2 regions of the Fusibacter sp. genome follow, and region 2 is predicted to be linked to the other one. Evidence: a T-box and tRNA genes for the amino acid it is inferred to sense, from the RefSeq annotation. Region 2 holds a T-box; the other holds one or more tRNA genes.
What was found. The T-box of region 2 lies ahead of AC220I_RS13660 (proline--tRNA ligase). A T-box ahead of a tRNA ligase gene usually reads a tRNA of that ligase, here a tRNA-Pro.
Positions count from the first base shown of each region.

Region 1: it encodes a tRNA-Pro, which carries the amino acid that the T-box ahead of AC220I_RS13660 (proline--tRNA ligase) is inferred to sense. The anticodon was not compared.

Region 1 is NZ_JBVBZF010000001.1:242,822-266,259, forward strand. It holds gene AC220I_RS01835 (hypothetical protein) at 1-218, shown strand, start outside; gene AC220I_RS01840 (hypothetical protein) at 220-675, shown strand; gene AC220I_RS01845 (hypothetical protein) at 665-1,087, shown strand; gene AC220I_RS01850 (hypothetical protein) at 1,092-1,424, shown strand; gene AC220I_RS01855 (hypothetical protein) at 1,426-1,821, shown strand; gene AC220I_RS01860 (hypothetical protein) at 1,821-2,162, shown strand; gene AC220I_RS01865 (hypothetical protein) at 2,210-2,638, shown strand; gene AC220I_RS01870 (EamA family transporter) at 2,638-3,069, shown strand; gene AC220I_RS01875 (hypothetical protein) at 3,062-3,724, shown strand; gene AC220I_RS01880 (T4 RnlA family RNA ligase) at 3,779-4,963, shown strand; gene AC220I_RS01885 (hypothetical protein) at 4,956-5,198, shown strand; gene AC220I_RS01890 (hypothetical protein) at 5,195-5,683, shown strand; gene AC220I_RS01895 (hypothetical protein) at 5,684-5,995, shown strand; gene AC220I_RS01900 (hypothetical protein) at 5,992-6,630, shown strand; gene AC220I_RS01905 (DUF6915 family protein) at 6,656-7,009, shown strand; gene AC220I_RS01910 (hypothetical protein) at 7,019-7,462, shown strand; gene AC220I_RS01915 (PEP-utilizing enzyme) at 7,455-7,775, shown strand; gene AC220I_RS01920 (hypothetical protein) at 7,763-8,110, shown strand; gene AC220I_RS01925 (hypothetical protein) at 8,100-8,552, shown strand; gene AC220I_RS01930 (hypothetical protein) at 8,545-8,934, shown strand; gene AC220I_RS01935 (small multi-drug export protein) at 9,030-9,326, shown strand; gene AC220I_RS01940 (type IV pilin protein) at 9,310-9,420, shown strand; gene AC220I_RS01945 (HD domain-containing protein) at 9,422-10,018, shown strand; gene AC220I_RS01950 (hypothetical protein) at 10,134-11,234, shown strand; gene AC220I_RS01955 (hypothetical protein) at 11,316-11,633, shown strand; gene AC220I_RS01960 (hypothetical protein) at 11,669-12,226, shown strand; gene AC220I_RS01965 (hypothetical protein) at 12,325-13,251, shown strand; gene AC220I_RS01970 (hypothetical protein) at 13,253-13,693, shown strand; gene AC220I_RS01975 (hypothetical protein) at 13,695-13,982, shown strand; gene AC220I_RS01980 (hypothetical protein) at 13,984-14,403, shown strand; gene AC220I_RS01985 (hypothetical protein) at 14,400-14,768, shown strand; tRNA gene AC220I_RS01990 (tRNA-Glu) at 15,384-15,461, shown strand; gene AC220I_RS01995 (hypothetical protein) at 15,463-15,675, opposite strand; gene AC220I_RS02000 (hypothetical protein) at 15,707-16,003, shown strand; tRNA gene AC220I_RS02005 (tRNA-Leu) at 16,009-16,092, shown strand; gene AC220I_RS02010 (hypothetical protein) at 16,148-16,456, shown strand; gene AC220I_RS02015 (hypothetical protein) at 16,469-16,681, shown strand; tRNA gene AC220I_RS02020 (tRNA-Ser) at 16,751-16,895, shown strand; tRNA gene AC220I_RS02025 (tRNA-Tyr) at 17,134-17,224, shown strand; tRNA gene AC220I_RS02030 (tRNA-Pro) at 17,416-17,486, shown strand; tRNA gene AC220I_RS02035 (tRNA-Pro) at 17,493-17,567, shown strand; gene AC220I_RS02040 (GIY-YIG nuclease family protein) at 17,640-18,209, shown strand; gene AC220I_RS02045 (hypothetical protein) at 18,234-18,542, shown strand; tRNA gene AC220I_RS02050 (tRNA-Pro) at 18,533-18,610, shown strand; gene AC220I_RS02055 (hypothetical protein) at 18,629-18,925, shown strand; gene AC220I_RS02060 (hypothetical protein) at 19,041-19,277, opposite strand; gene AC220I_RS02065 (hypothetical protein) at 19,350-19,604, shown strand; tRNA gene AC220I_RS02070 (tRNA-Leu) at 19,606-19,692, shown strand; gene AC220I_RS02075 (hypothetical protein) at 19,705-20,340, shown strand; gene AC220I_RS02080 (HNH endonuclease) at 20,665-21,132, shown strand; tRNA gene AC220I_RS02085 (tRNA-Gln) at 21,133-21,209, shown strand; tRNA gene AC220I_RS02090 (tRNA-Gln) at 21,347-21,420, shown strand; tRNA gene AC220I_RS02095 (tRNA-Gln) at 21,423-21,496, shown strand; tRNA gene AC220I_RS02100 (tRNA-Phe) at 21,501-21,579, shown strand; tRNA gene AC220I_RS02105 (tRNA-Phe) at 21,739-21,814, shown strand; tRNA gene AC220I_RS02110 (tRNA-Leu) at 22,025-22,111, shown strand; tRNA gene AC220I_RS02115 (tRNA-Ile) at 22,121-22,210, shown strand; gene AC220I_RS02120 (hypothetical protein) at 22,236-22,664, shown strand; tRNA gene AC220I_RS02125 (tRNA-Trp) at 22,669-22,742, shown strand; gene AC220I_RS02130 (DUF5658 family protein) at 22,763-23,065, shown strand; gene AC220I_RS02135 (hypothetical protein) at 23,354-23,438, shown strand, end outside.
Region 2 is NZ_JBVBZF010000130.1:473-9,134, forward strand. It holds gene AC220I_RS13635 (MDR family MFS transporter) at 1-1,084, shown strand, start outside; gene AC220I_RS13640 (DMT family transporter) at 1,224-2,117, shown strand; gene AC220I_RS13645 (M20/M25/M40 family metallo-hydrolase) at 2,171-3,601, shown strand; gene AC220I_RS13650 (EutP/PduV family microcompartment system protein) at 3,695-3,781, shown strand; gene AC220I_RS13655 (MgtC/SapB family protein) at 3,850-4,542, shown strand; gene AC220I_RS13660 (proline--tRNA ligase) at 4,687-6,408, opposite strand; T-box leader at 6,492-6,730, opposite strand; gene AC220I_RS13665 (GNAT family N-acetyltransferase) at 6,906-7,994, shown strand; partial or broken gene AC220I_RS13670 (AbrB family transcriptional regulator) at 8,052-8,662, opposite strand, start outside.

The sequences.
Region 1 (23,438 bases), on a different contig from region 2:
ATGATTATAAAAAATTGGAAATGAAGTTGAAGGTAGCTTTAAAAGAAAACCTTCGACTTCAAAAACAGTTGGTGCTTCAGGGTAAAGAACTCAAAATGAAGAAAAATAAACTGTATTCAGCAGAACGCAACTTGGATATGGCTCGTTATGAGAATATGCAATTAAAAGAAGATTTACAAATTGCTGAACAGGCTTTAGAAAAAATATTTGGAGACTAAGATGCCGATTGGATTCTTACTAAAATACTGGAAATATGGAGTGTTAATTCTCTTTTTGTTAGGTATATACATGTACTGGCTTAGTTTAACACACAAAATTGAGGATTTAGAACAACAAAAAATTGTTTTACTGCAAAATGAAGCAACATACAAAGCAAATGAACAACGTTTTCGGGAAAGTATTCAGGCTCAAAATAATACGATTATTAGAATGGAGCAACAACAACGAGAAGATCAAGAACGTATTCTAAATCTTTCGATGGAAGCTAATGAGGCTCGCAAAGAAGCCGAAGATACAAAGAAAAAGTTTAAAGAACATGATTTGGATCGTCTTACCCTAAGTAAGCCAAAATGGCTCGAAAAATTAGTTAACAAAGGAACTAAAAAAGTCTTTAAAGATCTGCATGATATAGCAGATCCAGAACAGATTGAGAAGGAGATTAAAGGTGAAAAATAAAAGCCCATCACTCAGCATGTATCTCTTACTATTCATCCTAGCAAGCACATTTGTGGGATGTACTGGAATGCAAATTAAACCTGCTGAACCTGTAAAGGTTGAGACAAGAACATCAACAATTCCTGTATTTCATCCACCATTACCAGATGCCCCAAATTTTGTTGATGTGAAATATGAAATTTGGACTCCTGATAGAATGAGAGAATATTTGAAGGATTTGGAAGCTGGTAAGGCTGTCCCAATGGCTTTATATGTACTAACAGCACAAGGGTATGAAAATGTTGCTGGTAACATCGCGGAAGTAAAGAGAGTTTTGAAACAATACAGAGCTGTAGTTATTTATTATCGCAAAAATGTTAACAACATGGCTGCCCCCGAAATGCCCAAAGAGAAGCCAAAAACAGATAAATAGTTTCATGAAACTGATTGATCTTATTGAAAATCCACTGACTGCATCTGTTGATGGTGATGTTATCATTCTGGAAGCTAAATTTATTAAGAAAGCACTAGCAACTGCTGCAAAACATCCAATTGCTACAGGTGTTGCTGCTTTGTGGGTTAATTCAGCACTTCAGCAATATCAGAAAAATAAACGATATACTACTCGATTCTTTGCAAAAACTGCTGAAGAACGTAAGTTATATCAGACTATTGTTGATGATCTTATGAGAACTGGACACTATAAACTTATCAAAACAAAATTTGTTGATGGTGGAAAGTTGTGGGAATTACGACACACAGGAGTATAACATGCGAAAAATTAAAGTTCGTGTACTAAATCCTAAAAGTCGTGAAAAGCAAAAAAGATTTAATGATTCGTTAACGATTGAAGTCAACGAGATTTATCTCAGCAAAGCAAGAGAAGAGTTTGTTGACTTAATGATTAGTGAGTTTGCTAGTTGCTGGTCTGTAAATAATGCAGGTTCAATTACGTTGCAGTTAACTGATGATCAAAAGAACAAGTTAGCAAAATGTTGGTCATTCTATGATGACTTAGAAACTTGCATTAATATTGCAAGTTTTGAGAGTGTTGAACCATATACAGGGACAGATATATTTAATGGTATGTTTGACCAAGAAATGCAAAGATTATTTTTACGTCGTGTACGTTACACGAGAGTTTACAAAGAAAGGTTTAAAGAATAATGAAACTTCACGAAATTAAAAATCTCGAACCTGTCGACACAATCGAAGAAGCTTCAGATCTTTCTGAATTAAAACCTGACGTCATTCAAGAATTACAAAAACGAATTAAAGAAGGTGCAAAAGACACTGAACAAAAATGGGCTAATGCTTTAGAATTAGTTCATAAAGCTTATCAAGTAGTGGGTGTTGAACGTCCTGTCCCTGCTATGACCTCTGCATGGACGCAATATGAAGAGATAATCACCTTTGCAGTTAAGGAACTTTCGAAATTTCGAGGGTTTGATGCTGATTGGAGATCTACTTCTGTCGAATATCCGAAAATTGATACTTGTGGCTGTTGATTAGGTGTTAAGCTTCCTATATACTTCAAGCACACTAGGAGAAATAGATGGCTGTTGATCACTTAGATACATATCATAATTGGTATAATGATTTTATGAAGTTAAATGAACGAGCGATTCGTCGTGCCTTAAAAGCTCGTGAACGTCATTTAATGAAAGATTTTACTACCCTTCTTAATAAAGATTATAGAAGTCTTATGTTCCTAGATCATCTTGATGATGGTATACGTAATTTTCCCGATGAAGCTAAATTTCAACTTGATCTAATTTTAAATACAAAAGAGGTTTATGCTTCGGATCTTGCATATTTGTTTTTAAATGCTCTTAGAGATCGTTACAATTTACCTAATACAGATTCAGTTACAAGAGTTGGAATTGAATTAAGACATTATGAAGGTAAACGGAATCAAATGTTAAAAGCAATTGGAACCTTTATCTTAAATAAAATTAACAATAATATGAGTGAGAAAATATAATGGCTTGGTGGGGTTGGGCACTAGGATCAACATTCTTTTGGGGATTATTTTATCTACTTATAGCTCGTCTCTCACCCGTACTCTCACCTGTTTCGCTTTACTGGCTACCCAACATTGTATTATTTGCAATGTTACCGTTTACTTATCAGCAAATAGCAGATGATTATGTTAAGTTATACCAAAGTACAATGGATATAAAAATCTTTGCTGGTATTGCTGCTGCCTTGAGTATCATTGCTTCGGTTATGTTTTATAAGGCACTTGGGCTACATGATAACTCCACTCATGTAGCATTGATACAAATTTCATACCCAGTGTTTACGGGATTGTGTGCATTTGTTTTATTTCAACAAAACACATTTACACCTGTTACTATATTGGGTGGACTACTAATTATGGCAGGAGTTGGACTTATCGTGTATAATGGCTAAAGTAACTTTAACATCACCAGCAAAAAATATCTACCTGTTAACAGGTGAAAGTCAATATAATGTTTCATCTACCTTTATGCGAATACAAGAATTCTATGAATCTCCTCTTGAAGAAATAAGAGGTCATTTTTTCACACTCGAACAATTTATGGACCGTTATGCAGAAGAATATGGTGACTTCTCATATACGTCTGATTGGGATGGATACAATGTTCCAGGACACGTTGTAAGACAATTTTTCGAATTGTTTAATGGGCACTTCTTGAAAAAAGAAATTAAATTAAAAAATCTCCTAAGTGAACCACTCCATTCCAAAGAACCTTTCTATATTATTGGCATTTATGATGAAGGAGAATTTGCACATGAAATGTCTCATGCTTTCTATTATCTATATCCTGAATATAAAGAAGCTTGTGACAAATTAACAAATTCCCTCCCTCCAAAAGTGTTAGCAACTCTAAAACAAACCATAAAAGATTGGGGGTACTATCATGAAGATGTTATGATGGATGAAATTCAAGCTTATATGGGTACTTCTTCTTTTTGGTGGTTATTCCGTACTTTCGGATTAAGTGTTATTCCATGGAGATATGTGCACAAATATCGTAAAATATACATTGAAACTTTTCGTAAGTACTCTCTCGCTCCACGTTGATTCCCCTATTCATTTACTGTAAAATATTTTCAAATATATTAAGTTGGAAATATTATGAATACATTAAACGAATATCAGAAAACTCTGTATAACGATTTGATGAATTTGGTAGAAACAAATGAAGCTTTCTACTTTACTGATCAGGAATTGGATGGTTCTACATATAGAATCTTCAATTATCGTTTAGCATCCTATATGGATTTTCAAGCTCCTAATGCTCGAGAATGTCGTGGAACTACGTTCCGAATTCGGGATGGTGAAGCAATTCGTTTAGTAGCTCTTCCAATGGAGAAGTTCTGGAACTTACACGAAAATCCTCATACAATTGATTTAGATCTTTCTCAAATCAATCAGGTGATGTTGAAGGCTGATGGTTCGTTAATTTCTACCTATATGCACAAAGGTCAGTTTCGGTTAAAGACAAAAGGTTCGTTATTTTCGGACCAAGCATTGAATGCTATGGAGTTCTTAAATCGACCTGAAAACTCTCGGTTAGAGTGGCAATTGAAGCAGTTAACTGAATATGGTTACTGTATCAACATGGAATGGTGTGCTCCTGATAATCGAATTGTGATTGGTTACTTAGAACCTAAGTTGACTATCCTTAACATTCGTGTTTTGGATACAGGTGAGTACGTTAAATTTCCTGATCGTATTTCAATCGATTATGATGCTTTGCATGAAAATTGGATTGAGATTACAGAATTGAATGCAACTGAAGAATTTGTGAAAAGTATTCCTGATATGCAAGGTGTGGAAGGTTATGTTATTCAAATTCCTGGTGACCATGCAAAGATCCGTACTGGAACTGATGCACACTGGAATGTTGATGGCATTCAACACGTTAAAGTGAAGACTGAATGGTACTTAGTACAACATCGTGCCAAAGATTCCATTAATTCTCCACGTCGCTTGTATGAAGCTGTGCTTGAACAAGCTACTGATGATTTACGTTCCTTATTTTATGATGATCCTTTAGTTATTAAAATGATTGAAGAGATGGAAATAAAAGTTGATAAGATGTATAATCATTTAGTTGCAACAGTAGAAAACTTCTACACAACAAACAAGGATTTGGAGCGTAAGGATTATGCAATTTTAGGTCAGAAAGAATTACCAAGAGTTGCATTCGGTCTTGCAATGTCCAAATATCTTGATCATGAAGTTGATTATGTTGATTTCATGCGACGTAATTGGAAGAAGTTTGGAATTAAAGATGAGGTAAAAGAAAGTGAGTAGTTGGGATTCTTTAACAAAAGAACAGTTGGAGAATCTTCCAACTAAACGTTTAATGAATGTGTACGACCTTGCTCGAAAACGGGCTTGGTACGTACCTACCTATTCTTGTGGTTCTCCATCATGCAACGATTATGCAGATGAAGAATATTTACAAGAAAAAGAACAACAAGAAGAATATCGTCTTCTTGTTAAATCAATCTTAGATACAAGAGAACATATTGAGGATAAAAAATGAGTACACAAGACGTGCCAGGACATGGTAGTGCAAAAAGTGATGTGTTAATGATGGGAGTTTGGGGAGAACATGAAGATGGTAGTCTCCTATTTGTAGAATCAACTGAAGGTGGTAGAGTCATCTATTCCATCTTTGATATGGCACAAAATCCTGTTGTGGAATATCGTGATGCTATGCCTGAAAAAGGCTTCAAAGAAACCTTTTCTTATGGTGATTCCAACTGTAAAGTTGATGCTGGTTGGCTATTTCACGACAAAACTCCATTCCCTTGGGATAAAGTAATGGCTGCTGGTGGTAAGGATGGTTTACGGTATGCATCTGTACAGGATCAACTTAATGCAGCCCAACGTGTTGCAGAATCTATGCAACTTCGTCAAAGAATCTTTGAACAAAGTAAGTGGTCACACTTAATCGAAACTGTTGGTGATAAAGGTAAAGTTATTGTCAATAAAATCCAACGTGCAATTAATGAATTGAGAAACTAAATGTCAAATCAGATTGATGATGAAGGTAGAGCAGAAGGAATTGTTCGAACAGATATGCATTGTCATGATTGTTCGAACACCTTTTATGCTTCAATTGACTTTGAGGTCGATGGAAACCACATTATAATTTGTCCTTATTGTGGACATCAGCATTGTCGTGTCATCGAAGATGGACAGGTGACAAGTGAAAGATGGGACAGTAAGTGGGGATCTGAGATAGATCCTACTGAACGTGTTTGGAGTCACCAATCACTAAAAATGGAAACGAATTCTGCTGCCAATTTTTTAAGAAAGAAATGGTTGAATAAATGAGTATAACAATTGCCAATTCTGCGTTTGTAACTTCTGGTACAGGACCTGCAATTTATGTTTCGGGAAATGGTCAGTATTATATAAACTCATCAACTACTTCAACGACTGCTAGTACCACTACATTCTCTGGATCAGGACTATCAGTTGTAGCATCATCCTTTGATGATGATGTTATTCGAGTACTTACAGGTAATCAAAAAGTACAACCAAACTCTACGTTAGAGTTTGATGATGGTACAATCATTGAAGTTGATGATATGGGGAACTTTAAGATAATCGACAAAGATGCAACGGTTATCTATCAAGGTTGTAAGATTAGAGAGTTCAATCCATTTATTAATGCTTCAGATCAATTAGAAGATTTCATTCGCGATCTTGGTAAGTTAGGTGTTAAGCAGAGTGAAGTACTAAATGTTCCAATTGATTTGTTTATTAATTGGTTAATATGTAAAGCAGCCGAACAAGATGGTGATATTGTTCCAACTGATGTTCCAAGACTTGAAACTACTGTTAAAAAACAGAAAAATCGTTGCAAGTGTTGTGGTCGATATATTCAGAAGAAACTTATCGAGAATGATATCTATTTTTGTAATCCGAAACATCACAAAAGTTTTCTAAAAAAGATGAACTTGTGATTCATAAACTAAAGGGTAACTATAAATGAAACCTTATTTTCATGCAAGATTAAGTGTAAAGAAATATGGTGGAGAGATAGAAGATTATCTTGACATTCATAACTTTATTGATTCTTCCAAAGCAACATTGGCAGATGTTCGTCATAGAGCTTTGTTACATAGTTCATTTGGGTGTTTTCTTGCTGAACAAGTTTTTGGAGTGTACATTACAAACAGTGCTGGTAAAGTAGTACAAGTTAGGGATATTGCTGAAGAGCATATTCAAGAAGATTTAGGATTCATACCATCAGTCGATAAGTGGCTGAGAAATATGAGAATCGAGCCGTGGATGAGTGGAATGAAAAAACGGCAAAAAGTGAAACGTTTGAAAATTGATTAGAGGTGAAATATGAGTTGGCAAGAAGAGTTAGAATCATTGCAAAAAGAATTGGATGATGCAAAATTATCCTATATGAATAAAGCAAAGAAAGTGTTTATGGAAAATCTATTTCCTCCTTTCTTTGAAGCCCACCCAGAAATTAAGGTAGTCTACTGGGTTCAGTATACTCCTTACTTTAATGATGGTGATCAATGTGTTTTTAATGTTGGTGAAGTTTGTTTAGCAGACGTTCTTCCTGAGGAAATGGAAGACTTCAACCTTTATGAATCATTTGTTGGTGGTAAAGAAACTTGGCGGGTTCCAAAACATTTGAAGGATGATTTCAATTCCATTTCAACATTCATTTCTAACAATGAAGAGTTGATGTTGGATCTTTTCGATGACCACGCACAAGTCATAGTTTACAATGAAACCCCAATTCGTATCGAGTCTGAAGAATACGAACATGACTAATAGTCATACCGTTCGTATTATTGGTGGACGTGGAAAGGTAGTTCAGGGAGAAGTTTGTATTCCTGATCGTGGTGATGTTGTTAATGAAAACAGCATCATCATTATTCCACATGGTGGTGCTGACTATCATGTGGCTGGACTAACCTGTAAAGGAATAATTACTGAAATTGGTAATCAACTTTGTCACTTAGCAATTGTAACAAGAGAGATGAAAAAACCTCTTGTTGCAATGCCTGGTGCAATAGTGGAACTAATGGATGTACAGAGAGTTATAATTGATTGTGAAGAAGGGAAAGTGTTGTGGAAGATATAATTGAAAATTATTTCAAATTACGTCAGGAAGTTTTTGAATATTTTGGATATAGAGAAGATTGGGTTGCAATTCCTCTAGAAGATACTCGTGAGTATTATTGGATAATTGATGAGGATGAAAGAGAGTTCATTCGTTATGCTGAAACGTTAGAACAACTTAAGGACGAGGAAGCTGGTCAGTATTATGAAGATGAAATTTATACACAACGTTTTCTACCGAAGTGGGTATATCGTGGTGAAAAATACACTTTAGTTTGTTCAAATCCTGGTGTGGATGGGAACAAATTTTTACGTGTTCTTGATAATGATAAAGAGGTTAAAGAAGATGAGTTGTGATAAGTGTGGTTCCAAACGTGTAGCACATTTATATGCCCACAGTAAAGATTGTTCTGATTTTGTTTGTGAGACTGATGGAATTATGTCAGAAAACACATATTTTCCCGACATTCCAAATATTTGTGATGGTGATGATGTTCAAATGAATATTTGTTTAGAGTGTGGAAAAGTACAGGGTAAATTTCCTGTTGTCATCGAGAAGCAGGAAGGGGTATTGTTAAGGGGTGAAATTGTTAATGCATGTAAACTTGGAATCATTGAAGCAGATCAAAATGGTGATGAGGAACGTGCTGACAAATTGGACGATATTGTTCGTGTCCTAACTGGGAATGGTCGATTAGCTGATTTTCCTAGTTTTGAGATTTGGGAAATTCCTGAAATGATTCCACACGAAGAATTGATTGCTGAAATTTTCAACTTTAGTTACTCAGATTATGATTAATTGGGACAAACCTAAAAAAGTAAGAACTACAGAGGAGCACAATAAAATGTACTCCTCTGATTCTGGAATACCTGGTACTTATGTACCAAACATGTCAGAGGAAGACTTATATTCATGGCGTGGAAAACTGGTTGGACAACGTACTGGTTTTCCTCATGTTGAATTACGAAAAGCATTTACCGCAGATGTCCTTATCTATGTTTCATTAGGTGAAGGATTTAAAATTTCCAAATATGAAGGACCCGACCAAACAAAAGGAATAAATGTTCGTATTTCATCTAACGCTGCCATTTCCTTAACATTCGAAGAATTACAAGAATTGAATCTTGTAATTGAAGAAGCAAAGGAGAAATTGAAAAATGAATTCCGAAGCGAAACCTAATTATTACTGGATTAAATTTCTATTCAGATGGATGTTGACATTCGCTGGAATTGTATTAGGAACAATGTTATTTGCTTGGTTGATTGGATGCGTCTATGGCTAAAAGTAGATACGTTACAAGAGTTCGTACTGAACGCTCCAGAATTCGTAGATACGAAAACAGGACAAGACTTTTCAACTCCAAAGTAGAACGTTTTATGGGTTGGTGGGGAATTGTAATGTTGGTCGGTATTCCTATGTTTTTAATATTTCAATGTGGACGAGCTGTTCAACAAGAACAAATTGTTGACAAGTGTGCGAAAACTCATTTAACATTATTATCAGATCAAAAAACCTATGTTGAATGTAACATAGATTATGCAAAGAGGAAACATTATGAAAAATTTCATTAAAAAAGCAAAAGGTTTTACATTAATTGAATTGATGATTGTGGTTGCATTTATCGGAATTTTAGTTGCAACTGTTGCACAAGCTTTAGGAAAGTAAAATGTCTCCAAGACCATTTCGACCAAGAATCCATCAAGTTGTATCCTTTATGATAAAGGCTCACGATGGACAAACTGATAAGAAAGGACTCCCTTATTGGTACCATCCTTATCGAGTTGGTCTTCGTTTACATCTTGCTTATCCTGATGATTTTTTTGATCCATTAATATTTGGAGCTCTTTTACATGATGTTGTAGAAGATACATCACTTGATCGTCAACAATTAATGAATGTTGGGTTTGATTCTTTAACATTAGATATTGTTGAGTTGGTTACAAAAGATCGTTCCATAACATATATGGATAATATTAAACGTATTATCAATGGAGCTAATACTCATAGTGAATTAGCAAGAGATTTTGCAGTTTTGGTAAAATTAGCTGATAATTATGATAATTCCTGTCCTTCTCGAATTAACCATTTAATGGAGGACGAACAAAATTTCTTAACAAAACGGTATAAGAAAGCACGCAAACTGCTTGAACCTGCAGCAGAAAAAATCTTAACTAAGTATGACCACATCGACCTTATTAAAGGTGATGTTCGTTTAAACAAAATGGACACTTACTTATTAACACCAACATGTCACATAAGTTAAAACTTAATCTTCGAATTATTTTTGTTTATTTACCCCTAATTGTTGCCTTTGGGTGCTTTGTTATGGGAAAATTAGCTTATCAATGGGTTAAATCCTTATTCAAACGGAGATAAACATGCAACTACTTTGGTTATTCTTAATTCCAATAATTATCGCAATCGTTGGACGAATGGTTTTCAATAAAACAATTACTTGGAAAGAAATGGGAGTACAAATACTCATTTGTTGTCTTCCAATTGGAATTGCTTATGGATTAGGATCTTACGCTCAGACGTATGATAGAGAAATATTAAATGGTGAAGTTCTTTCAAAAGAAAGAAATGAAGTATCATGTTCACATTCATATTCGTGCAATTGTGTAACTTCGTGTAGTGGAAGTGGAAACAATCGTTCATGTACAGAAATTTGTCAAACTTGTTATGATCACAGTTATGATGTTGATTGGGATGTTTTAACAAATGTTGGTACATTAAGTATTGACCGTTTGGATCGTCAAGGTCTTGACGAACCTCCTCGTTGGACATCTATACGACCTGGTGAACCTGTTGCTGTTGAACATGGTTATACAAATTATGTACAAGCAGTTCCAAGTTCTTTATTTAATGATAAAGATGTCACAACTGGTGACCAGTTTGCAAATTTAATTCCTACTTATCCTAGAGTTTATGATTATTATCATGTAAATCGTATACATGCAATGGGTGTATCAGTTCCTCACCAAGCAGAACTTAATCAGAAACTTGCTGAGATACTGAAACATCTAGGTCCTAAGAAACAAGCCAATATTCATGTTGTATTTGTAAACACATCTGATGCAACTTATAGGTATGCATTGGAGCGTGCATGGTTAGGTGGTAAGAAAAATGATATTGTTATAATGTTAGGAACTCCACACTATCCAGAAATTTTATGGGCTGATGTGATGACATGGGCTTTAAATTCAGGAAACGAGGTTTTCCATGCTTCGTTAAGAAATGCTTTAACTGATATGAAAACCGTTGATCAGGACAAATTAATTAGTACAATTGATTATTGGGTACCTAATAAGTTTGATAGATTTGCACATTCTAATCTTGAATATCTAAAAGATGAAATTAATCCTCCAACATGGGTGTACATTTTTTGTATCATCTTGGGAATATTTGGTGGTGTTGGTGCAATGATTTATATGCATAAGAATGATGTGTTCAACGAAGAATGGAGAAGGAGATATTAATGACTGTTCGAATCGAAATTACAAGTTGTACAGAATGTCCACACCACAAATCACCAAGATTAAAATGGGAATTATAGATTAATGAATACAATTGAAGACTTAATAATTATTTCTTCTGATACCAAAAATGAAGTGGATCAGTATCGATTGAAGAAAATTGATACTGATTTGGTAAATGAATTTCATTTATTATTGGATGGTAAAGGGTGGAATGATCATGTACAAGGTGATATTGTTACCAAAATTATTGATACAGGTGACTCTATTGTGGTAGAGTTTGGAACAATCAAAATTGAACTTGATTATGCTCAAGTTCATGAATTGCGAATAATGCTTGACTTTTTAAATAAGTTGGGTGATAATTGGAGTGAACAATATTTCGAAAAAGTCGAAATATAACTTTTGTAAACAAAACTTCAAAGGAGAAGTACATTATGAGTAAAGGTGTAATTGTAACACTTGGTATCGTTGGAATCTTTGTTCTGATTGGAGCAGTGATTTTTGGTTCTTATGTCAGTGCATACAATTATGGTGCTGATATGGAAACTCGGTTGGAAGCTGAAATGAAGAACAATGAGCAAATTCTTGCCAACTATGGCAAGAAAATCAAAGAGGCTGCTCAAATTCCTTCCATGCAAACTGATGATTTGGTGAAAATTTTCACTGGCACATTGGGTGCTCGTTATGGTAGTGATGGTTCAAAGGCTGCTTTTCAGTGGATTAAAGAACAAAATCCACAGTTGGATCAAAGTACATATCGTAACTTACAGAACTTAATTGAAGGTGGTCGAAATAAGTTTGAGAATTCTCAGACCAAACTTATCGACATTAAACGTCAATATAAGAAAGCACTTCGTACCTTTTGGCAAGGTATGTGGTTGAGAGTTGCAGGTCTTCCAAGCATTGATTTGGATAAGATTGTAGTTGTAACGTCTGAACGAGCAGTCAATGCTTTTGAAACTGGTCGAGAAGAAGCTCTTCAAATTCGATAAACCACTCTGCCATCTTCGGATGGGGACATCTAAGGCGCTCATTTGAGCGCCTTTTTTGTTGGTTCCAATAAATACTAAACAATCATTAGGAGCCTAATATGAGTGATATGTTACGAAGAATGCAAAAAGCAGCAGGAGTTCCTGCTGATAGATGGGTATCTCTTCAAGAATCCGAACAAAAAGAAGCAGTTAAACAAGACGTTGTTTGCCCTTTTTGTGGGTTAAAAATGTCTGCTTCCGAATTTCATGCACATTATATGGAACACCATCATGCTGATGTAATGAAAGCAATGCATGGTGAAAGTGCAGAAGAAGAGGCTAAGGAAGACAACAAAGAAGATGCTAAATCTGCAGAAGATGCGGAAAAAGAAGTGGTTGCAAGGGCCGAAGAAGAACAAGCTAAAAAAGAATCAGTAAAATTTACAAAGGGGCAAAAAGTTGAATATAATGGCTCACACTATCTTGTGGAAGTTCCTGATGCTAAAGATGATTTTATTGGGATCGTTCCTCTTGATAAAGCAGGTCAAGAAGATGCAGTCATGCTCGTCAAAGGAAACCAGTTAAACATTGTCACAGAAGATGTTGAACAGGAAGAACCAATCGTTGAAGAAGTTGTAGTTGAGAAAGAAGTAGTTGAAGAGAAAGCTGAGACTAATACCAACTACTATCTTGATAAGCCAATTGAATGGATGGAAAAGAAGAAACCTGAAGATAAAGTACAGGTTCCTGGAAAAGTCACATCAGCAATTCGTGGTGTATTACGTGATGCTGAAGCAAATATTAAGAAGTATGAAGGTCGTGATGATGGCAAACATCAGTACTTCACTGATTGTCAGAAAGTCATGAAAGAGCTTTTGGATTATTTCTCAGATGCTACTGTTGCAGACTGTAAATTAGCTGCTTTGTACGTTGCTGGTGTTAAATCACCAATCAATACAGAAATTCCAGCAGTTGTTTGGGAATGGTTAATGACTGGAAGTAAACCTTCTTTAAAAGATTACGTTAACGTTGTTAAGGGGAAGTAAGATGGCGTTAAGAGACATTTTTGCAAAAGTACCTAGAATCAAATTTTATCGTATTGATGAATCGAAGGAACAATTAGACGAAGGTGATGTTATTTCAGGCAAGTTTGGTGAAGAACGTCTTAAAGGTTTTAGTCCTGTTGAAATGAGAGCAATCTTACGTGTACTACAGAAAGCAATAGAAGCTGCAGATGATCATGCTGAAAGTGAACCAAACCGAAGAGATCGAGCCGAATACTTACACCTTGCTGAAGACCTTGAAGAAATGTTACGTGAAGTACGTATGGGAAACCGAAGTCAAGCTTATCGTACTTTTCGTCAGTTGGATTCAACAGGTCGTGACTTTCTTGATGATTTTATGGGAAATAGTGCTAAGACATTTTACTCATACTTTAAAACAAGTGCTCCACATAAAAAACCATTACGTAACAAAATAGAGATCTAAAATGAAAATTCGTGAAATTCTAAATGAAGGTGACATGCCACCACAACCTGGACTTAAAGAATTATTTGAATCAATTCCTTCAGGAAAAAGTGTCCTAAGAGATACAGGTCGTGGTAATCACAACAATGCTGAACTCCGACAACATCCAAGTCATTGGTCAATTTCTCGTCCTATCGAAGGGTCAGATGAAAGAGAAATGATTGCTACTGGAAATGAACAACATATCCGCAAGAAATGGAAGGACGTAAAGAATAAACACTTTACAGGTCCTGCTAAACGTAGAGAGTGAGATGAAAGTTCAAGACCTATTTGAAGAAGATTTTTTCAAAAAGAATCCACATATTGATCAATATTCAAAAAAGAACATTGAAGCTAGAATCCGTCAAATAATGTATGATCGTAGATTGTCTGGTGAAAAGAGTAACAACGGTGAACTTCAAATGCTCCGAAATAAATTAAAAGAAATTCAAAAGAAAAATGTGAATGAAAATGTTTCTTCATTTGGTGATAGAAAAGCAAAACGAGACAGATTGGCAAAAATTGATCGAGAACAAAACGACTTTCGACAAAATGTGAAATCAACAGTACGTCAAGCTGTTAGAACACGTAAAATTCCTGCAGATTTAATAATTGAAGCATTATTAAACTGGATGACTCCACAAGATGTATCTGCAGCCTTAGAACAAGCTGATTTAAAGGATTACTTATGAAATTATCAGAGTTATTTGAAGAAGTTATTTCTTTTGAAGAACGTAAACGTAGATCTGAAGAAATTCGTGATCAGAAAGCAAAAGAAGATCGTGGTGTAAAACGAGCTCAACATAAACGCAATGTGGATTTTCTCAAAGGTGAAATGAAAAAACACGATGTACAACAACGTAGAAAATCTATGAAAGTTGTTGAGAAGTGGGACAAAGAAGTAACTGTTGCCAAAAGTGAAAGAGGCAAGTATAAAAATAAAACAATTGCTGAATTGAAGAGCATGTTAAAAAATGCTAAAACGAAAGAAAAGAAGGAAGAACTTAATTTCGCAATTCGAGCAAAACAAAAGGACAAGTGGGGAGAAGTGAAGTGAAAAAATTCCTTGCAGTATCATCAGTTATTATCATCTTTGGTGGTATGATGGTACTTGCAGTTTTACTTCTTTCAAATATTCATTAAGAGAATCAATAAGATAAAAAACTGTTGACATCTTATATAAATAATAGTAATATTAATTCAACATTTGAATTTTAATTTTTAACAAAGGCAGAACAATGAGTTCAAGACATTCACAACAACATATACTCTTTAATCAACCCGAGTGGTCGGTGGGGTTTTGTGCGTCCTCATTGTTACGAGGTTATCGCCCAGAACAGAGAAACGAGCCTTTTGTGGAGAATTTTATAAGTTAAGATTTTCTAAGTTAAGAAACGAATCAAAAGGCTCACTTCGAAAGAACTGAGCCTTTTTTATTGTTTAACGGTTAATATAGTAAGAGCAAGTGGTTGAAATTCCCCCTCCCTATATTAAGCAACCCTTCAGTAAGGTGGTACTTACATGAAGTCCAGGTATGGGATTAGAACCGTAAAACCGGTCACCCGTGAAAGAATAAAGGGATCATTTTGTTTGGTATAAAATGAGTAAGCGCCCTAACTACAAAAGACTTTATCCGAGAAGGGCCGGATATAAACAATAGTCCCTTACGTATACACCTGTCTGCTAACTGGCCTAGGCGATTTGACTTTCAATCAGAGAAATGCGGGTTCGACTCCCGTCAGGTGTACCAATTATTCAATAACAATTTGTTTTAAAGTTCTAATTTCATCTTCAATGGCTTGATGAATTTCAGACAAAAAGAGATTGGCTGCATCATTTGCAGTCTGTTCAATTCTAGCAAGAGTAGGCTTTTTTCCATCTTGATAGACTTTAATTTGAGAAGCCATTACTAGTTGTCTTGCAATCTTTGCAGCAGCTGTTTGATTTTGAAAGATAATTTCCATAACCGTATATATGGTAGAAGTGAGGTGAGTGATGATGTTACGTTATACAGGCATCAGAGAGGAAGGTGCTGATACAGTTGGGTATAGCACACAAGAAGAATGTGAAAAATTTATTATTGAAAAACAAGGTAAGTTGAGTGTCATGTCTGGTTACCATGTTCTAGTACTTCAAGTTGCAAAAGGTAATATACGGTATGTACCTTATTGGATTGATAGTTTTGGGTATGGTGGTCTACGTTTTGACTTAACACATGAAGATGCGTTCGAACATGCAACCAAAGTTGCTGAAGTACCGTTTAGAATTGTTGAAGTTCATTTTGATGTATAAACTATGGCGATGTGGTGGAAAACAGGTATACACGCTAGGCTTAAACCCTAGTGCCTTCGGGATTGAGGGTTCGAACCCCTCCATCGCTACTAACCCTTGATCACAAAGAATTTTTATGTTAAAGTTAATTCTTTGGAGTGAAAAATGAAAAAAATCGTATTTGGAAGTTTCCTACTATTATTAAGTTGTTCTGCTCAAGTGGAAAGTGATCCAGGACCAATTTATGCAAGATGGGTTTGTGATTCACAAGTTGGAATGGGTACTACAATCCGTAGTCCTTGGGTTCCAGCCGAAGATATTAAGATGGATTGCCACACAAATATGTGTTGGTGGGAAAAGTCACCAAGACGTCTTGGTGAGCAAAGACAAGTACATTTCTTAATTCCAAGACCTGGAGATATTTGTCGTTATGAAGAAGCTCAAGGTCGTAAACCTGATGATCGTTTTGAATAAGAGGAAAATGAAATGCCTAAACAACGGGTGAGAGCAAAGGGTGCATCTATTGCACGAAACAAGAACATGCGATTTCGTATTGGTACACGTAAAGGTGGTCAATCTGCAATGGTAATGTCTGTACAACAACTTTTGGAAGCTTTAACTTCTGGATCTACTCGTCCAAGAGACATTCCAAAAATCAAGAAAGTTCTTGAATTGAAAGGTCATACATTGGCTGCATAAAGAATGGGCTGGTTTTAGCTGCGGCGACCCTTGTTTCCAGCACATGAAATAAGAAAAAATGAGGATTATGGGGTGGTGACGAAATTGGCAGACGTCCTTGGCCTGCTAAGCCGAGAGTCCTAGCGTTAATTTAAGTGTACATAGGATTAGCCGATACTTTTGTGTTGATCAGCATTTGTGTCGTGGAATGCAGGTTCGAACCCTGCCCACCCCACTAAATAGTATATGAAATAGGAGATGATTATGTTTTTCAAACCGAAATTCAAGTACTATAAGGATCATAGAGAAACTAAACGATACAAAACTAAGAAACGTATGGCTACAAACGTGTGGTTATATAGTTCACCATTCTTGTTAATTGGAGCAAACGTTATTGCTGGATTAACTCTTTGTTTAATGATTCTTGGTATGTTCACAACATTAATGTTTCTTGATGAAACAAAATAATCTATGGAGGATGCAATAAGGGCTAACTGGTGTGGCCGCCTGACTGTAAATCAGGTCCCTTTGGGCAAGAGGTTCGATTCCATCCTTCCTCCACCAAACACATCATTGTACTAATCGCGAAGTACAATGCAGTAAGGCTGACTACTGGTTTCATGAGCCACAGTCACATGAAAGGGATGTGATACCCTCGCCTTACTACCAACAATGAGCTTATGGTCTAAGTGAAGGGCACCCCCTAGTCTATTGGGGGAGATGAAGGTACGAACTTCTGGGCTCACCAAAACAATCTGTGCGTGGTATAAAGGTATTACTCTTTGTTTGGAACGAAGGAATGAGGGTTCGAGTCCCTCCGCACTGACTTTGACAGAGTGTAATATCAGTCTGGTAGATGGCTCCCCTAGGAAGGGAGAGGTCGTGAGTTCGAATCTCACCACTCTGAATGCTGAAGTTCAGATCGTATCGTTTTGAACTTCATAAATAACTGAAAGAATAACTGTTGGGAGACACTTTCATGTATTTTTATGTTTATAAAATAACCAATAATATAAATGGTATGATTTATATTGGCGTTCATCAGACAGAAAATCTAAATGATGGTTATATGGGATCTGGCCTCCTTCTAAAAAAGGCTCAGAAAAAGTATGGACTCGAAAATTTCTCTAAAGAGATTTTATATGAATGTAATTCTCGTGATGAATTATTTGTAATGGAATCTCAATTAGTTACCCAAGATTTTGTAAACAGTAAACAAACATACAATACTCGATTAGGTGGTCAAGGTGGACCAAAAGAACCTCGAAAAACCGATTATTATCGTTCTGGTGCACACTCCCACAATGTAAAATTAGCACAGAAAAAAGCTAAAGAAAAACATATTTTATTAAAACAACAACGAGTTGACAAATATAATCAAAATCCAGTATTATGTACTCATTGTAAACAACCTTTACTATACGAAAAACACCGTAATAAATTCTGCAGCAAATCTTGTGCAGCAACATTTAATAATACGGGCCGAGTGCCTACAAAAGAACATCGAGCAAATACAGCTCGAACTTTAAGGAAAAAGAATGATTTATGAATTTGACGGCCTAAAATTAAAAGATTGGCTTCCTATATTTTAGGCCCAATATATGCTAGACAACTAACTCCAGCTGACCTTAAAAAAGGAATTGCTAATCTTGATTTGTATTTTTGTGAACGAACAGCTGCTGGTGAAATTTTAATTCAAACGAATATTAAACAAACATCTGCACAATTTATAATCAATGAAAATACTCAAACTGTTATTGGACAAATTGAATGTTGGGATGTTAATGATTCCAATCATGAACCAATAATTTATTTCGCTTTACGAGATGATGATATATTGAAACAACTTTATGTGCGAGTTGTTAATTCTATCTCCGTGTAGCTCAGCTTGTTCAGAGCGCTCGCTTTGGGAGCGAGAGGTCCAAGGTTAGAATCCTTGTACGGAGACCAATTTTTGAGATAGAAATTATGGGTATGGCAAATGAGTGGTTGTTTCAAACAACCCATGAATTAAAACATATTTTGCGTTACTGTTTTATTTACACAAATAAAGATCCTGACACTTATTTGGATTTTACAATTGGTAAATTAAATGTGGATCAATGTCAAACAGTTAAAGAAATTTATACTAAGTTGTGGAATAAATTTCAAGAAATTAATGGTCTAAAAGAATATGTTATCCAAAATTCAAAATATGCTTTTAGCCACTTAAATGAGCCAACTAAAGAATTAAAACGTTTACACAAGTTAAAGTGGAAACTTTGAATACCTAGACGAGCGATACAGTGGGTACGGTGAATAAGAGAGTATGGTATTAGGATCTTATTTGCGAGATGGTTGCACTAGAATTGATCCTCTAGCACAACCATTGACTCGTCGTTTATTTTAATAAATCTCGATCACCTTCATCTTCTTCAATTGAAATGTCACAATGACGATCTTGAAAAAGATTTAGGATACGACAAATAATATATGCAACTTTCCATTTCCATGTGTTGTGTGGTAGACGTAACCATTTTCCAAAACGTGAAGACATTGTTTCGTCAGGATCACCACCAAAAACCGTGTTGAAAAATTGGTCAATTGAAACTAAAATATTCCAGAAATAACGATTCATACTACTCTCCTTGTAAAGTAGTATTTATTTCAAAAGGGTGATATGTTAAAAGTAAACCAAGATTGGCTACAAATGAATTATCAGTATCCAATTAAAGTAATCAAATTACTAATGTTGCTTAGTCATACTCAACATGATTTTGAGGTTGTAAAAGCATATCAAACTATCGTTACAGATGAACAAATATTAGATACTTTTAATTGGATTTGTAAACATTATCCAGAATATGTTATTGAGATGATACCTCATCATCCAAAAATTATAGGATATATAAACAACCCAACAAAAGAAATGCAAAGAGTCCAAAAATTGTGTTGGACTTTATAATGGCGATGTGGTGGAAAATAGGTATACACGCTAGTTTCAAAAACTAGTGCCTTCGGGATTGAGAGTTCGAATCTCTCCATCGCTACCAATAAATACCTCTATGAAATTAGAGGAATTGTTTGAAAATACTGATATGACTTTGGATTTAGAACCAAAGAATGTTCAGTCTATGAGTTTACTGAAAGGTCGCAAACCATTGGGCCAAGGTCAACAGGCTGTTGTTGTTCCTCACCCACGATCAAATACTGTTATTAAAAAAGTACGTATTCCAGGTGGTGATATTCAGGCTGATCCCTACGTTAATTTCTTAAAATTAGTGAAGAAAGTTGATAATCCTTTCTTTCCAACAATTTATAGTGTTAAAGCCTATCGTACACCAAGTACTAAAGGTCGTTTTCGTACTGTTCCAGGTGAATTATTTTTGGTAGTTCACATGGAAAAGTTACATCCTGCAACTCCTAAACTAATTGATTCTATTAAGCAATTACTACCTGAGCTTGGATTTGAAGGTGAAACAGAGTTAAGTAATGACTTATTTGACCAACCAAATTGGAGACGTCAGATACGTGCTAAAACAAAAAATCCTCAACTAAAACAAGCCTTGAGGTTGTTAGAACCAATGTTTCGATTATTTGGTTCTGATTTACATACCCAAAATTGGATGGTTCGACTAACAAGTGTTGGTCCTCAATTAGTAATAATTGATCCATTCTATGATTTTGCAGCAGATTTCTAAATGTCCCGTGCTAACTGTCATCGAAAAGTTCATGCCAATACTTTAACCGTTTCGGAAAGTGACGAATTAGCAAATATAAAATTGATAAATGAAACAATCAATATCCTCGTATACCCTCACGCTACGAACGTGTCGAAAGGTTAATTGGATACATGCAGGTTCGAACCCTGTCGGGGATGCCATTCCAAACACGAAATAGCATAAATGTAATGCACTCCTCGTGAGGAGGAGGTTATCTAGATTAACAACCTAGTTTCGTGACCAGTTTTTTATGGGTACTTATAGATTTCCTTGCATAAATATGTAATAGCAAGGAGATACTAGATGAAAAAAGTAGATTGGCAAAATAGATCCTTTTTAGAGAAAATTATTAAAAGTTCTTTCTGTTATAGCGATGTATTAATTAAATTAAAATTACGAACTGTTGGTCGCAATAATGAAACATTAAAGAAATGGATTGATTACCATAAAATTGATATTTCTCATTTTGATTCATATCGTTCTAGATTGAAGCTTTTACACGAAAAAAACACTATACCTTTAACTGAAATTTTAAGCGGGAAACATCCTCAATACAAAACTTACCATCTAAAACAACGCCTTTTAAAGGAAGGTTTAAAGAAAAATTGTTGTGAACAATGTGGATTGACTAATATCTGGAATAACAAACCAATCGCTATTCAACTTGACCACATAAATGGGAATAGTACTGATCATAGATTAGAAAATCTAAGAATGTTGTGTCCAAATTGCCACAGTCAGACAGCGACATTTGCTGGTAAAAACAAATAGTAAGGGGTAGACAAATTGGTAAAGTCATCTGCCTTTGAAGCAGAGGTTTGTGGGTTCGAAGCCCACCCCCTTATCCAATTACTTACATGCAAGATGTTTGTACTTAATGGAGTCATGACCATTAAACTAAACTGATTGTCGCTTGGTGGTTATACTAGTTGACTAAGATCAGAATAAGAATAGCTGAGTTTTGATTATGTAAGTAGTTTTAAATAGGTCTGTAGTTTAACGGAATAACACTTGGCTCTGAACCAAGAAGCGAAGGTTCGACTCCTTCCAGACCTGCCAATAGGCCTATGGTGTAATGGTAACACACAACGCTTTGAACGTTGAACCCCTGGTTCGATTCCAGGTGGGCCTTCCAATATGGATCTGTAGCTCAGTTTTTGGTAGAGCACTTGCCTGAAGAGCTTGGTGTCGTGGGTTCGAGTCCCTCCAGATCCACCAAATAGAATGTTGTGTATGGTGTAGCGGATAGCACGTCGGCGTGGAAGTCGAAAGCACGAGTTCGAATCTCGTTACATAGCTTAGACAGGGTAGTAGCTGTCGACAGTGGGCCAACATATATCATCTACTACTGGTATATGACGGTCCAACGTTATTAATGGATCAGTAGCTGATGTGGTCTTAGCGCTCGGTTGAAGCCCGAGAGATGTCCGTTCAATTCGGACCTGATCTACCAAACTAATCTAGTGTATCGCTATCGAAAGATAGAGGAAGCTCAGGACACACTCGGAACCTGTAGGAGGTTAAAACCGTTTTACTACTGATACCGAAAGGGAGTGTGCAACACAAACAGACCGAGATAAGTTCCATTCTATGAGGTCGGGTTGTGGCTTAGATGAATGATACACCTCGACAGAATCCTGGCTATCGGATTAGTACAAACAATGGCGACGTGGTGGAACTTTGGTATACACGCTAGTCTTAGAAACTAGTGCCTTCGGGATTGAGGGTTCGAACCCCTCCGTCGCTACCAAAATAAAATGCTTGGGTGGTGTAACTGGAAGCACGACGGGGCTTATAACCCTGAACACTAGATAGGTGGTTAGCAAGAGTTCGATTCTCTTCCCAAGTACTGAATTTTAGTAGATAATGCATTTATGATTAAAAATGTTATTATTATGATTTTATCGATAGGGTTAATTGTTGTAATTGATGCCTTTGAAGAAATTCGACCGAATAAAATGTCTGTCAGAGTTCACTGGGTTGTGCATCAAAATTTGCAATCTGTGCACAATTACTGTGGTTCAGATGAAGATCCTGAGTTGCTTAAAACTTGGACAATTCATGGTTGTGCAACATTTGATTTAGTTCGTCACACTTGTACGATACATGCTGTCGAACCTGACCCCAAACAAGAAGAAGGTGTATTAATGACATATCTTGGTCATGAATTATATCACTGTTTTGTTGGGCAATTTCATCCAACGATGGCTGAAAAAGAAAAGCAACGTTTAGAAGAAGAGAAGAAAAAACAACAGGATCAACAATCTTTTCCAAAAGGATTAGATTGGAATAGAGTTCCCTAATTATGGACCGTTGGTGTAATGATAGCATGAGTAGCTCCAAACTACTTGGCAGAGGTTCGATTCCTTTACGGTCTGCCAATATTTCAGTAAATAAGATAATGGTTGCTGCATTTTTTGCTATACTACTCATTATCTTAGGGATAACTGATGGTTTAATGACCATTATGATTATCCAAGCAGGAATGGGTTATGAACTAAATCCAATTATGGGGTTATTCATTAATAATGACCCTTTTGCTTTTCTATTAGTAAAATTATTTGTTGCAATTGGTTTCACATGGTACGTCTATCATTATGGAGATGGTAGATACAAATGGTGTAATAGGGAATTGATTTTACCCCTATTATGCATACCATATATGTTTATCGTAGGGATACAAATTGCGCATCTTATATCTTAGTTTGATATTATTGGTTAGTTGTTCGACACCTTTAGTAGATCCAACTCCTATTAATAATGAAACCCATATTAAATGGGTTCGTCATAAAGATTTGTTTGAACTTGAAAAAGCATGTGTAAAGGTTGCTCCCAGACCCAACAAATTCTTTGAATATCATGGTTGTGCAACGTTTAATCTAAAAACAAAAGAATGTATAATTCATACATTAAATCCTCAAGAATATATTGGTGAGGACATGGCTTACTTAGGTCATGAAGTTAAACATTGTTTTGATGGGAATTTTCACAAATGAGTATTGATTATAGAGATATGGATCGTGATATGGGTGATCTAGAAACTGCCCTAGAAGGTATTGAAAATTATTTGGAAAATT
Region 2 (8,662 bases):
AACATTAATGACCATACCCGGAAGCTTGTTGGGTGGAAAAGTTGCTGACCATTTAGGTCGTAAAAAAAGTTATCTGTTCTTTCAAGGGTCTGCAGGAATATCCCTGCTTTTATGTGCCTTTTTTTATCATAGTCCAACCATGTTGATCTTTATTTTATTGTCCGCTTTCTTTAATGGGGCTGTCAGACCTATTATCTCGGCAATTTTAGCGGATGTTCTATCGCCAGAGCAAAGACAGGTTGGGTTTTCATTATCCTATTTGGGCATTAACATTGGGGTAGCACTTGGTCCTATGGTAGCGGGCTTCTTATTCAATCATTTCCTAATCATGATCTTCATTGGGGATGCGATTACGACCTTTATTGCAGTGACACTGATGATGAAATTCATCGATGAGACAATGCCCGAAAAAGATATGGATCAAAGTCAACTAAGCGAAAGTGAAAAGCATGAACAGGGAAGTCTGGCTCAAGCGCTTATGAAGCGCCCCCAGCTTATTTGGTTTCTGATTTTTAATGCGTTTTTTAGTGCCACCTATATACAGGGCGGCTTTTCCTTGCCACTTATTTTAGAGCACCTATATGGTGAAAAAGGACCTCAAATTTATGGCGCACTTATTAGTACGAATGCAATTACAGTCCTAGCGATGACGATTTTAATTACGGCATTTTCCAAACGGTTTAGGCCAATTGTAAACATTGCCATTGGTGGTATTGCTTATAGTATAGGCTTTGGAATGATCGGCTTAATAGAATGGCTTCCTTTATTTTGGATGTCTACGATCATATGGACACTTGGTGAAATCATCATGTCCATTAACTTCGGCGTTTATATTGTCAACCAATCCCCTTCTAACTTTAGGGCACGTTTTAATGGCCTAACCAGTTTGAGCTGGGCAGCAGGTGCGGTTATTGGTACCTCCTTCGTCGGTCTCTATGCTGATAAGCATGGTATCGTCAAAGTATGGGGCCTTATTGCATTATTTTCAATTATCGGCACGATTGGTATGTTCGTCCTTAGTAGATGGAAGACCGGTCAAAACCTCGTTGCAGAGACGACATCGGACTCTGACGTGAAGGGATAAAGAAATTTATGGTTAAGGCAAGCCTTAAATCAATAGATTGAATCATACAATCTTTATTAGAGCATCCAAATTAAAGTATCTAAATTGAATTAATTTTATTAAATATAATAAATCGAAATAAAAGACAAAGAGGGAAATTATGGAAAATTACTATGGTGAAATGGCAGCACTTGCCACTGCTTTATGCTGGGCTGTGACAGCAACTTCGTTTGAGCACAGCGCAAAAAAAATTGGGTCAATGAATTTGAATCTATTGAGACTTTTTATCGGTCTGGCTTTTTTATCAATATTTACTTTAATCACGAGAGGATACCTGTTCCCAACAGATGCAACACAATCTGAATGGTTTTGGCTTTTACTCTCTGGTCTTGTGGGCATCGTTATAGGAGACTTGCTTCTCTTTGAAGCCTTTGTCTTGATTGGATCTCGAATTTCAATGCTCATTTATGCCAGTGTACCCCCGCTTAGCGGCATTATGGCATTCATGTTCTTAGGCGAGAAGATGACTATGTTCCAAGTGATTGGGATGTTCATCACCCTTGTCGGGATTGCATCTGTAATACTGGTGACGGAGAAGGACAGCAAAAAAGTGAGTTTTTCGCATCCGGTCTTAGGCATCCTCTTTGCATTTGGGGGCGCTTTTGGTCAGGCGGCTGGTTATATTATCGGTAAATTTGGAATGGCAAACTATGACCCGTTTTCTTCAACACAAATAAGATTAATTGCGGGGATTATCGGCTTCATGGTAATCTTTACTTTAAAGGGCCATTGGCCAAAGTTTATGACCGCATTTAAGCGAAGAGATGCTCTTGCAACTTTAACACTGGGGTCCTTCTTTGGTCCTTTTTTAGGGATTTCATTATCATTATATGCTGTACAAAAGATAAATCCAGGTGTTGCCTCTACATTGATTTCAATTACGCCGATCTTGTTGATTCCCTATGCTTTCTTTATAAAGAAGGAGAAAGTTTCTCTAAAAGAAGTTTTGGGAACGGTAATTACGCTCCTTGGCGTGGGTGTGATGTTTGTATAAGCTTGAGTACAAAATAAGTTGATTAATTTAGAAATCGGCAAGGAGGAGTGGAGATGAAAACAAATATTTACGCTAAGTTAAAAATAATTTTTATCCTTACTTTACTATTAACGGGTTGCAGGAATGTTGAAATACAAGACACTGATTCTGTACCGGAAATCAATTATTCATTTGTAAAAGGAAGTATTGATGACACTTCGTTATCTGAAATTATTATGACCTTAACCAGTGAAGCATATGATGGGCGTTTGACGGGTACAGCGGGTAATGACTTAGCGCAAGATTACATCGTGGATGCATTTAAACAAATCGGACTCGAAAGTCAGGTCGATGCTCCAGATTTTAAACAATCCTATACTCAAAATACCATAATCAACCATAGGGTACCGACCTTAGAAACAGTTAGTTCAACGGGGAGTACAGTTGATACATTTAAATTTGGGGAAGAATTTAGGGTAATCTCATTGTGGCAAGGCTTAAAAATTAACGGGGATGTCGATGCAGATATTATTGAGATTACAGATTTGACATCACTCAATGCGGATAATACAGAATTAAGTGGGAAAGTACTGCTCATTAACAGTTCGCTCTTAGGCGAAAATGGAGATGCAGTTTACAATTTGTTACAGTCCGTTTTAAGGCTAAAGCTCGATATAAAAGGCATTATTCTTGGTAAAGATAATAGGCATTCAAGTACCTACATCGTGAGTACCTCCTTGGGATATGTTGTAGATCAGTCACCTGCAGATGATTTTAACAACGAAAATGGTCCTGTTATGCTGTATTGTATTGATACCGTTTACCAAGCCCTTTCAGAGGCTTCTAGAAAGGGTGAGAAAGTTAATATTTCATTGGATTATGAGTATAAAACCGTCGAAACAGCCAATATTGTTGGCAGTATAGAAGGCAAAGATGAAAATTTGAAGAATGAAACGATCTTCATATCAGCTCATCTGGATCATGTTGGAAACAATGGTGATGGCACTTTTAATCCAGGCGCTCTCGACAATGCATCTGGTATTGCAGGACTGCTTGAAATTGCAAAACTGATGAAGTCAAATGAACAAGCACCAGATAGAACTCTTGTGTTTGTTGTCTTTAACGGTGAGGAACAGGGGATGTTTGGCTCACGTTACTATGTTAATCATCCGCTCTTTGACTTAAAGACGAGTAAAATCATCAACTTGGATATGATAGGCTCACCTAAAGAAATACCGCTCACCATCGCAAGTCGATTTTCCAAGCAAAAAAAAGCCATTGAAAAAATGGCTCAGATGTTGGAGATATCCGTCGTGACAGAAAATGAGATGGCTAGTGACCATACGTGGTTCAATGCAATGGGATACGATGGTGTAACACTGATCCATTATGATTTAGAAAAGATTCATACGGTTTATGATGTCAGCGATAATGTAGATATAAGCAGAATGCATGATCCCTTGAAGCTTGTTTTATATTATTTAAATGAAGAAGCTTATGAATGAAAAATGATTGGGTTTCGGTTTATGTTTCACAGGGCACTGGGATGTCTAATTTTTATTTTAGATAAATTACTTTCGACTGTGACGAGGTCTTAAATGACTAGAGTTATTTTCATTGGAAAAACAGGTGCAGGAAAAACTCCCCTGATTCAATGGATAATAAACAAAAAACGAATTCGATAAATGTCTTAAAATAAATTACAAGTCAAAAATTAATCTATTTGAAAGATATGAAGACATAGGGGGTAGCAATGATTGGTAATCTTGAGCTTTTAATTAGACTGGTAAGTTCTGCGATAGCAGGGGGCATAATCGGTATGGAGAGAGAAGCGCGTAACAGACCTGCGGGACTAAGAACCCATATTTTAGTTACCCTAGGCTCTGCACTGATCATGCTTATTTCCATGTATGGTTTCAATGGGTTTGGTGCTCAGGGAAACGGAGGTGAGCCTGCCAGACTCGCAGCACAAGTGGTTAGTGGCATAGGTTTTCTGGGTGCTGGTACCATTATGAGAAACGAAAACAGCGTACATGGACTGACCACAGCAGCAAGCATTTGGGTTTGTGGCGGCATTGGCTTGGCATTTGGAAATGGCTATTACTTTGGTGGTATTGCAACGACTCTAATTGTCCTGGTAACACTTAAAAGCATGGGTGCAGTAGAGCAAAAGCTCTTTAAAAAGAACTATAGGGAGCTTGTAGTCTCATGTAAAAAAAGAGTGGGTATTATTGGTGAAATCGGTACGATTTTTGGAAACAATAATATTGGTATTCGAGATATAACCGTAAGCAGTGTCTTTGATGAGGGAGATGCGAGTGAAATTGTGGGCAATATTAATTTTATTGTAAAGCTTCCCTCAAGTTTTATCGTTGAGAAACTATTTGATGAAATATTAAGTGTGGAGGGCATCCTAAGTGTTAGCTGGGGAGATGACACCCTATAAAGCATAAGTTCACCATTAAGAATGATTATACTTAAAACAAAATAGCCCCCAAACCATCAATATGACTTGCTCACCCTCGGTTTGACCGTAAAATTACGTTTCGGTTGATCAAGAGGGTGCATATTGATTGTTTGGGGGCTTTAATTATGCGTTAATGGCCTCGAATAAATCTGAGATTAATTGCTTAACTTCAGTAACGACGTCATCAAGGGCAACTTTTTTGTTGACTGACTTATCACGTGTTGTCATTTCCACAACAGCTTCCTTAAGATTTCTTGGACTTACGACCAATCGTACAGGAACACCTAAAAGGTCTGCATCTGAGAACATGAAGCCAGGACGCACCTCTCTGTCATCATAAATGACCTCGATGTTTTGGCTTTGGAGTTGCTTATAGAGATTGTCTGCAAATGCTTTGGTTTCTGCATCGTCTACTCTAAGGCAGCAAAGGTGAACCTGCCATGGTGCAATTGAAATTGGCCAAATTGGACCGTATTCATCATGTCTTGCTTCACAAACTGAAGCTGCAAGGCGTCCTACGCCAATACCATAGCAGCCCATAATTGGATTTTTTTCAAGGCTGTTTTCATCGGTGTATGTCATGCCCATAGATTCAGAGTATTTTGTACCAAGCTGGAAGATGTTACCGACTTCGATTCCTCTTGAGAGGTTGATGCTGTGCTTTCCACATTTAGGGCAAATGCCACCTTCTTGAATTTTAGACAAGTCTACATATTCTACTGCACCATAATCTCTTTCAAAATTGAAGCCAGTGCAGTGGTAATCCGTTTCATTTGCACCGACGATTAAGCTCTTGATGCCTTCAAGTGAACGGTCAAATAGAACTGTAGCATTCTCAGTTAAGCCTTTTGGTCCGATGAAGCCAGCAACAATCCCTGAATTTTCTTCGATTGTGGCTGGGTAGACTTGCTCTCCTAAGTAGTTGTTTAATTTAACATCGTTAATGTCCATATCACCACGTGTAAAGACCACAACGTAGCTGTTATCTTTAATGCGTTGATAAACAACGGCTTTACAAGATTGCTTGATATCTGTGCCAAGGAAGGTCATGACTTCCTCAATTGTTTTAGCATTTGGCGTGTGTACCTTTGTTAAGGCTTCAACACTACCTGCTTCATTCTCGATGATGGTTTCTGCGGCTTCAAGGTTTGCACTGAAATCACAGTTATTACAAATCGCCAATGAATCTTCGCCAATTGGTGTTAAGAGCATGAATTCATGAGCCACTTTACCACCCATCATACCAGTGTCTGACGCCACTGAAATAACTTCAGGCACCCCAGCACGTTTGAAAATCCTGTGATATGCCTTTAAACAGCGATCGTAATAGTGTTCTAAATCCTCTTGAGTGAGATGGAAAGAATAGGCATCCTTCATTGTAAACTCTCTTACTCTTATAAGACCAGCTCTTGGTCTTGCTTCATCTCTGAACTTTGTTTGAATTTGGTAGATCATAAATGGATATTTAGTGTAGGTGTTTGCAAAATCCCTTACCAAATGAACTGCAGCTTCTTCATGAGTCATGCCTAGGACAAGCTGTGCATTGTTTCGATCTTGAAATCTCACAAGCTCGCTACCCACACTTTGGAAACGACCCGATTCTTCCCAAAGACTTCCTGGTAGCACGACTGGGAAAAGAACTTCCTGTCCATCAATAGCATCCATTTCCTCACGGATGATTTCTTCGATTTTACGTGTAATTTTTTTAAGCGAAGGGTAAAGGGAGTAGATTCCGTTCGAAACCCCTTTCATGTATCCGCCTTTGACCATAAGCGCGTGGCTGTCTATGACGCAATCGGATGGTCTTTCTTTAAAACGCTCGCCAACTAGATTTGCTAATTTCATGTGGTCCTCCTTAATGATTTATGCCTTTTGGCTAAATTTATGTTGATGTTAGTTTATAATAAAAAAACCCTAAGCTATTGCTAGCTTAGGGCGAATATACTTCCGCGGTACCACCTAATTTCAGATTTCTCTGCACTCTGGATACAAAACAAAATTGTTTGATATCAGTTCCCTATAACGGTGGAAATCCGGTGAATCTTTAAGCCGAAACCTTGGAATCACTGTTCAAAGATAGGTTCAATACGACGCCGTAAAGACTTTCACCAACCGTCTTCTCTCTAAAACTTTGTTCATATCTACTGGTTCTCATCATTACATTTTCATATATCGTTTAAACATATTGGATTTTAACATATTTTTAGGGGGGACGTCAATCCTTTTTTAGTCTATCCTGGTTGAACTAAAATCATGTATAATATTAGCAGGTGCAATTAAGCCCTATATATGAAGTGAAAGTAGAAAAAGGTTATTGAGATTATGATTATGCGAGGTGTAGCATGAAAAAAATTGAAAATCGACAAGTGATAATTGATCTCTTAAAAAGTGGGACCTTTGTACCGCTAAATATCGTCGGCATATTGGAGAACACAAGCAATATAGGTTACTTTGATGATGAAACCGGTAGTGTTTGGGTTGAAAATGATTATTTTAACTATGTTTATGGGGATTCTAAAGTTATTTTAAATAAAATTGAACAATTAGAAGATGGCTTTTATGGCTTTTCAGGGGTCCTTGGCGAGCTTGCAAAATCAATATACAGCGAGTATTTACTCCACTGGCTAGAGCCAACTGAGAGATATATTTTCACAGGTGACCTCAAGGCACTAGGGCATCAAAATACGAATAAGACTTATGATGTCGTATCGATACCCTTTGAGGAAGCAAAGGGCATTGATGATCGATATGAGTATCAACAAGAAGGATCGCTTAAAAGAATCCAGGATGCCATATTAAACAGGCCTACCTCTGCAATTTACATAAACAATGAGCTTGCCAGCTATGTTTTGGTGCACGAGGACAATTCCATAGGGTATATGTTTACACTTGAAAAGTACAGACAAGAAGGCCTTGGCTATATTGTCACCATGGATATTTTGGAAAAGATGATTGCTAAAAAAACCCTTCCCTTTGTAGAGATCAATCAGCGCAATTTCAAATCACAACGTCTGGCAAAAAAGACCAGCTTTGAAAAGGACGCCTTCATGCCTTGGTTTGGTATTATAAAGGGATGCCCTGAGGTCTTTAAAGACCTAAAGCCCTTTGGTGAGGATGCCTTTTACTTTACGACCATGGCACAGATGATATACGGTGATTGTCTTACATCAAGATTCTCTTCAATTGCATTTACAAAAGAGGGTAAGGATTATCTTGTTCAAATTGAAACACCAAAAAAAGCCACTTTCAAAATTCGACTAGACGAATCTGACGAGGCTTATGTTGTAGACTTCGATGAACTTGAATCACCTGATTACTTTGAAGTCCTAAAGGCAATTGGTCTTAACTTCCCAGAGGATAATGCATCCTTGGTCTTTAGATATAGAGAGGGAATAGAGCATCATTTTAAGGGCATTAAGGGGAACCTCTAGAATCGAGTTCAAATAGAATTCACATGAGATCTTTGAGCCAACCGAACTTATATGCCACTATAGAAGCCATTGATATATAATTGGTATAAAGGCGACTGCTGTAATGAGTCGAGATAATTGAAGTGTACTTATGGTAACCACATCTGCCTCAAGGTCTTCTGCAAGGATAATCATAGTGGATAGGCCCCCTGGGAGTACACTCATTAGGCCAGTCATGTAGTCCATTTTAAAAATTTTAGAAAAGACAAAGCCTAAAAAAAGACTGGTTGTAATGATGAAAAAAGTTAAGAGGACCATTGGGTAGACCAGTGTACTCATTTCAACAAAGCTCTCTTTGGTAAAGCTTGTTCCAATAAGCGCCCCCATGCCGATTTGTGCCCATTCATAGTAACGCGCATTTGGGCGGTTGAACTCATATGGCGAAAAGGTTTGAAGCAAAGCGATAAAAAATGTCGCGCCTAATAGCAGTGCCGCAGGAAAATGTATTTTATAAAAGAACATTGAACCTATAGTGCCAATGATAAATAACCATAATGATGAGTAGGTAATTTGACGATTAGAAGACTTTATTTTATCTGGAGTCTTCTCTTCTATTTTTTGATAAGGATTTTGCTTGCTAAGCGTTTTTGATTTGCCTTTGACAAGTGGTAAAATGATGATCTTAGAAA